Trichocoleus sp. FACHB-46: one gene and its partner. The protein of the gene in region 1 interacts with the protein of each later gene in a pairwise test. Links are inferred from orthologs where the notes say so. Each region holds a gene or a part of one and is shown in the gene's direction. Other genes may lie near its edges.

What was found.
Region 2: the proteins of crtE (region 1) and purT interact in binary tests that used the Escherichia coli proteins (3 or more experiments, as listed by UniProt). The link is inferred for Trichocoleus sp. FACHB-46 from one-to-one orthologs.

What each region holds. Positions count from the first base shown.
Region 1 is NZ_JACJOD010000031.1:15,699-18,897, reverse strand. What follows is about bases 321-3,196. They hold crtE (geranylgeranyl diphosphate synthase CrtE), read left to right. Parts: upstream 321-1,233; coding sequence 1,234-2,160; downstream 2,161-3,196. Other genes in these bases: H6F72_RS18190 (hypothetical protein), read right to left, coding at 2,771-3,196; H6F72_RS18195 (divergent PAP2 family protein), read left to right, coding at 2,261-2,728; folD (bifunctional methylenetetrahydrofolate dehydrogenase/methenyltetrahydrofolate cyclohydrolase FolD), read left to right, coding at 321-1,144. Also shown: H6F72_RS18210 (hypothetical protein), read right to left, coding at 1-74; more of folD, read left to right, coding at 251-320; more of H6F72_RS18190, read right to left, coding at 3,197-3,199.
Region 2 is NZ_JACJOD010000008.1:19,294-22,568, reverse strand. The notes cover bases 162-3,113. They hold purT (formate-dependent phosphoribosylglycinamide formyltransferase), read left to right. Parts: upstream 162-1,001; coding sequence 1,002-2,225; downstream 2,226-3,113. Other genes in these bases: H6F72_RS04870 (sugar ABC transporter substrate-binding protein), read left to right, coding at 2,284-3,113; pilM (type IV pilus assembly protein PilM), read right to left, coding at 162-306. Also shown: more of pilM, read right to left, coding at 1-161; more of H6F72_RS04870, read left to right, coding at 3,114-3,275. UniProt on the Escherichia coli protein: Involved in the de novo purine biosynthesis. Catalyzes the transfer of formate to 5-phospho-ribosyl-glycinamide (GAR), producing 5-phospho-ribosyl-N-formylglycinamide (FGAR). Formate is provided by PurU via hydrolysis of 10-formyl-tetrahydrofolate.

The sequences.
Region 1 (3,199 bases):
AAGGGACTGCAACCTACCACACCCGCCACGAGCATCAAAGCACTAAGTCGAATTGCCTGAATCTTCCCTAGCATGGTCACAATACTCCTAGATGGCCGCGCGATCGCCTAACTAAATGAAGTGAAATTTGAGGTGGACGATTACAGGATGAACCAAATCTGAGACACTAAGAAAGCAAATAACTCCACTGTTCTAGCATCGATACAAATGTTTGGAACAGCTTTAGACTACAGATGTTTCTTAAACTTTGATGCAATCTCACGGCGCTCAACTCATCGACGGTAAAGCTCTCGCTCAAAAAATTCAAGCAGAGCTGGCTCAACAAATTCAGTCGCTTCAAGCTCAGTACGGTCGCCCTCCAGGTTTAGCAGTGCTGATGGTGGGCGACAACCCTGCCAGTGCTGCCTATGTGCGAGGCAAAGAAAAAGCTTGCACAAATGTAGGCATGGCTTCTTTTGGCCAGCATTTACCTGCGACTACGACCCAAGCAGAGCTAGAGCAAATCATTCAAGCACTAAACCACGATGAGCGAGTGGATGGCATTCTGATTCAGCTACCCCTGCCAGAGCATTTGGATGGTGTGGCGCTGCTGAACCAACTCGACCCTGACAAAGATGCCGATGGCTTGCATCCAGTCAACTTGGGTCGCTTGGTTCGGAGTGAGCCAGGGCTTCGCAGTTGCACACCTGCGGGTGTGATGGAGCTGTTGAAAGAATATCAAATCGATCCCAAAGGCAAACATGCCGTAGTAATTGGTCGCAGTATTTTGGTCGGCAAACCAATCGCGCTGATGCTACTCGAAGCCGATGCCACAGTCGCGATCGCCCACTCCAAAACGCCAGATCTCGCTTCAGTGATTCGCAATGCCGATATTGTCGTCGCTGCGGTCGGTCGTCCAGAAATGATTACGGCTAACATGGTGAAGCCAGGAGCCGTCGTGATTGATGTGGGGATTAACCGCGTCACCAATGCTGAGGGCAAGAGCCGCTTAGTCGGAGATGTCCACTTTGACTCGGTTAAGACCGTTGCCAGTGCCATTACCCCCGTTCCGGGTGGGGTTGGTCCCATGACTGTGGCCATGTTACTGCAAAATACTGTGTGGAGTTATATCCAACGTCATCAAGGCGTGCAACAAGCCCCGTAGAATGTATAGAAGCTGAATGGCGCAGCCTTTAGCAATCTAACCAGTTGTGATGAAGAAAACCTGAGATGACGAGTAGGAGAGAGCTAGGGATGGTCTTGACTGATGAAACACATTTGTCCCAACCGCAATCCCCTTTTGATCTATCAGCCTATCTGAGCGAATGGCAAGTTCAGGTTGAAGCAGCACTCGACCATTCTATTGAGGTCGTTTACCCTGAAAAGATTTATGAGGCCATGCGTTACTCCTTGATGGCAGGAGGAAAGCGCTTACGCCCGATTTTGTGTCTAGCGACTTGCACCTTGCTCGGCGGCACAGCAGACATGGCAATGCCAACCGCCTGCGCCTTGGAAATGGTGCACACCATGTCCCTGATCCACGATGACCTCCCCGCAATGGATAACGATGATTATCGACGGGGTAAGTTGACCAACCACAAAGTTTACGGTGAAGACATTGCGATCTTGGCAGGTGACGGACTTCTTGCCTATGCCTTTGAATTTATTGCCACTCAAACTCGCAATGTCCCCGCTGAACAGGTTCTCAAAGTAATTGCTCGTTTAGGTCGAGCGGTCGGGGCGGCTGGATTAGTGGGAGGCCAAGTCGTAGATCTAGAGTCCGAAGGACGCTCTGATGTCTCTCTGGAAACTCTCAATTTCATTCACAACCATAAGACTGCCGCTTTACTAGAGGCATCTGTCATTTCCGGGGCTTTGCTAGCAGGAGCCGCAGAGGCCGATCTGCAACGGCTGTCTTGCTACGCCCAAAACATCGGTTTAGCTTTCCAGATCGTCGATGATGTGTTGGATATCACGGCGACCCAGGAAGAGTTGGGTAAAACCGCAGGCAAGGATCTCCAAGCTCAAAAAGCCACATATCCCAGCTTTTGGGGAATTGAAGAATCTAGAAACCAAGCTCAGCGACTGGTGGAATCGGCCAAAGCAGAGTTGGCTACCTACGGTGCCAAAGCTCAACCACTGATGGCGATCGCAGACTTCATCACTGCTCGTACCCATTAAGCCTCTTGTTGCCGTATTTTGGATTTTAGATTTTCTAGTGCTAAATCTAAAATCCAACATCCAAAATCTGATCGACGTTCTCTAACCCAAGCAAACCAACATGCAGGACTTTGCCGACATCCTAGACAACCGGGTGCTGATCGTTGCGCTTGTGTCTTGTCTTGTAGCTCAGGTCTTAAAAGTGATCGTTGAACTTGCCAAAAATCGCAAGTTAAATATTCGCGCTCTTGTAGAGACGGGCGGTATGCCTAGTGCCCACTCTGCTCTAGTTTCAGCTCTGGCAACTGGCGTAGGCCAAATCGTAGGCTGGGCTACACCAGAGTTTGCGATCGCCTTTATCTTCGCCATTATTGTGATGTACGACGCGGCTGGTGTGCGCCAAGCTGCGGGTAAACAAGCGCGGATTTTGAATCAAATTATTGATGAAGTCCTGCACGAACAATACGAGTTTACAGAAGCCCGCTTGAAAGAGTTGTTAGGCCATACTCCTGTGCAAGTTTTCGTGGGTTCAGCGCTGGGCGTCGCGATTTCTTGGTTTGCCGTACCGATGTTAGGTCGAGGCGTATAGGAGTGGGTGTGAGCGCATGGTTTAGTCGCTCGCTACCCTGACCTATTCCGCTGAAATCATAACTGTAGGTTTGAGCAAGACAACCCGACGGCTATCTACCAACATGACCCAAAAACCGCGATCGCTCAAAGTTTGTAGCGTAGCGTTTGCAGTCGTTTGGTTGGTGGTATAGCCTGCTAATAAATAAGGTTTTTGCCCATAAGAAACCAAGCCCACATCCTGGCTCAGTAGCTGTCGGACTTGAGCAGCAATTTCCGGTTGATCGAAATAATCAACTAAAACTGCATAACCTGTCCCTAAGGGTCGGGGACTGTAAGCTGAATTATTGGGATTTGGATTTGCTAAATTCGGACTTGTTGGCTGTAGTTGAATTTCAGGTGCTGGAGGTCTTGTTGCTTGAGCTTCAGCAGGACGGGCAACAGTCGCATCGAAGCCGTTTACTTCCTTAAGATACTGTGCCCAAGCATTAGC
Region 2 (3,275 bases), on another replicon or contig:
ATCCAGTTCCGCTGGAACTGGGATCAATCGGGTGACTGCTTCTCGCGCCGGGATCGCTGTTGCTGCACGCTTTACTTTAATTTTATTTTCAGCCAAGGCGGATTGAATCAAGCCAGCCATCGCAGTCGGGTCAGCAATTTGGCCCTCCTGAAATATACCCTCTGGCACCTCTACAGATGACAGCGTGACTAGTTTGAATGCCTGTCCCTGCTTCCGCACTTGGGCAATGTTAATTCGTTCGGGGGTGATCTCTATACCAACCCCTTTCGTACGCTTTGAAAATAGACCTTTCAATGTGTTAACCACAGCATTTATCCACTCAGTCGTATCAGTTTAGTTAGTTGGGTGAGGCCAGAGACAAGGGCTGTAGTGAGATGGATGCCGATGTATGGTAACCAATTTATTGCAGAATTACCATGCTGCTTAGAAGGATACAAACCTTAAAAAATATCATCAACAAAGAGTGAACTGCTCCTAGATTGCTGGTTGCGTCTTCGGGTGAAAACATCATTTACAGCAACACCATTCACTAAAGAAAAGAAAACGGCTGTTTTTTTCTCCTAATGTTTTTGGCTTTCATCCCCAATAAGCTCGTTTTGAACTTTCCAAAAGTTTGGTTTTTTTGGGGAACCAAGCAAGGGGACAGTTCGCTTGCGTTGATCTCAATCCAACTCAACTTACCAGCGATATTACACACAATTGTGAAAATTGCGTACACCTCTTCAAAAATTGAGTTAACTCGTACTGATGGAATAGGATTCATCCGGCTGATCAACCCATCACGATTTGAGGATAACCCATCAACCGAATAGGTATTTTCCTCTTTAGCAAACCACTAAGTGATGGCTGTCTTATGGTTAATTGTTCCCGCCAAGCTAGACAATGTCCTTTTGAGCTGTGTAAGCAGCGAAAAAGCGTAGAGCGACCCCTGAGCACCCGTCTGTTAGAACGGGATGCATGAAAGTATATATAAAAAAGAGAAAAATACAGACGGTTAAATTATGAATGCTGTGCCATCACGCCAGGAAAGCCAAGTTTGGGGAACTCCCTTAACCTCTAGTGGGCGACGCCTCATGCTGCTAGGCTCTGGAGAGTTGGGCAAGGAAGTTGCGATCGAAGCGATGCGGCTGGGGTTGGAAGTCATTGCAGTTGATTTCTATGCCCACGCTCCCGCGATGCAAGTAGCGCATCGATCCTATGAAGTGGATATGTTAGATGGCCCCAAGCTGCGGCACTTAATTGAGCGCGAAGAACCGGATTGGATTGTGCCAGAAGTGGAAGCGATCGCCACCGCTACCCTAGTAGAGCTAGAGCAAGAAGGCTGGCGGGTGATTCCTACCGCACGGGCAACCAACTTAACCATGAATCGCGAAGGCATTCGGCGGCTAGCAGCGGAAGAGTTAGGCTTGAAGACTTCGCCTTACCGTTTTGCCGATAGCGAGGCAGAATATCGGCAAGCGATCGCGGAACTGGGACTGCCTTGTGTCGTCAAGCCTGTCATGAGTTCTTCGGGAAAGGGGCAGAGTATTGTCCGAACTGAGGCTGAAATTGATGCTGCTTGGCAATACGCGCAGTCGGGGGGACGCGCCCAGAATCGCCGCATCATTGTCGAAGGGTTTGTCGAGTTTCATACGGAAATTACCTTGCTGACGGTGCGGGCTATAGATGGGACTCACTTTTGTCCTCCAATCGGACACATTCAAGTCGATGGTGATTACCGGGAATCTTGGCAACCTTGCCCGCTGAACCCAGACACGCTAGAGCAATGTCACGCCATCGGTCGTCAAATCACCGAAGCTTTAGGTGGTTGGGGCATTTTTGGTGTGGAGCTGTTTATTCAAGGTGATCCGGCAGGAGCGCAAACGGTTTACTTCAGTGAGGTCAGCCCTCGCCCCCACGACACAGGGATGGTGACGATGATTAGCCAAAATATGTCGGAGTTTGAGCTGCATGTGCGGGCGATCGCTGGGCTACCGATTGGTGAGATTGAGTTGATTCGGCCCGGAGCTTCGGCAGTGATTTTAGCGTCCGAGACGGGAGACAACCCCCGCTATGAAGGCATTGATCTTGCCTTGCAAGTCCCCACGAGCAAAGTTCGCATTTTTGGTAAACCTTCGTGTCACCAGAAACGACGCATGGGCGTTGCTTTGGCTTTAGGAGCCACAACCGACGAAGCCAGAGAACGAGCCAAAGCTTGTGCGGCTGCCGTCAAAGTTGTGGTGTAGTAGTGGCTACTTTGAAGCAGTAGATTGGGCAATACTCGACCGTTATGAAATTATGAGAATGAGACGCTGGAGACAATTTGGCATTTTTGCCTTGCTGGGCTTGCTTTTGAGTTGGCTAGTGAGTTGTGGCACAGGCCCTTCCAACTCTGGAAACAACCAAACTGCCGGGGTTAAGCAAGAAATTGAGTTCTGGACCATGCAGTTGCAGCCTCAATTTACCGACTATTTCAACCAACTGATTGGTAAGTTTGAAACGGAAAATCCTGATATCAAAGTGCGCTGGGTGGATGTGCCTTGGACGGCGATGGAGAGCAAGATTCTCACCGCTGTCTCCGCCAAAACTGCCCCCGATGTAGTCAACCTAAATCCGGGCTTTGCCTCTCAGCTTGCAGCTCGCGATGCCTGGTTAAACTTGGATGAAAAAATTCCCGCCGAAGTGCGCCAGCAGTACCTCCCCAATATTTGGAAAGCCAGCACGCTGAATAATCAAAGCTTTGGGATTCCTTGGTATTTAACGACGCGAGTTGCGATCTACAACACCGATTTGTTGAAGCAAGCAGGAGTGAGCCAGCCACCGACCACCTACGCTGAACTAGCTACAGTCGCTAAACAAATCAAAGACAAAACAGGCAAGTACGCCTTTTTTGCCACGGTGGTCCCAGAAGACTCTGGCGAGGTGATGGAGTCGTTTGTGCAGATGGGGGTTCAGTTAGTTGATGAGCAAGGTAAAGCCGCCTTTAATACGCCTCAAGGCAAGGCTGCTTTCCAATATTGGGTGGATCTGTACAAGAACGGGGCTTTGCCTCGTGAAGTGCTGACCCAAGGACACCGCCACGCGATCGACTTGTATCAGCAAGGTGAAACTGCCATCTTGGCTTCTGGTCCAGAATTCCTGAATACGATCGCTAAAAATGCTCCTGCTGTGGCTCAAGCTTCTGCCTCTGCTCCGCAAATCACCGGGGACACTGGCAAGAAAAATGTGGCTGTGATGAATTTAGTCGTTCCTCGCGATACTCAGCATCCTGACGCAGCCGTGAAGTTTGCGTTGTA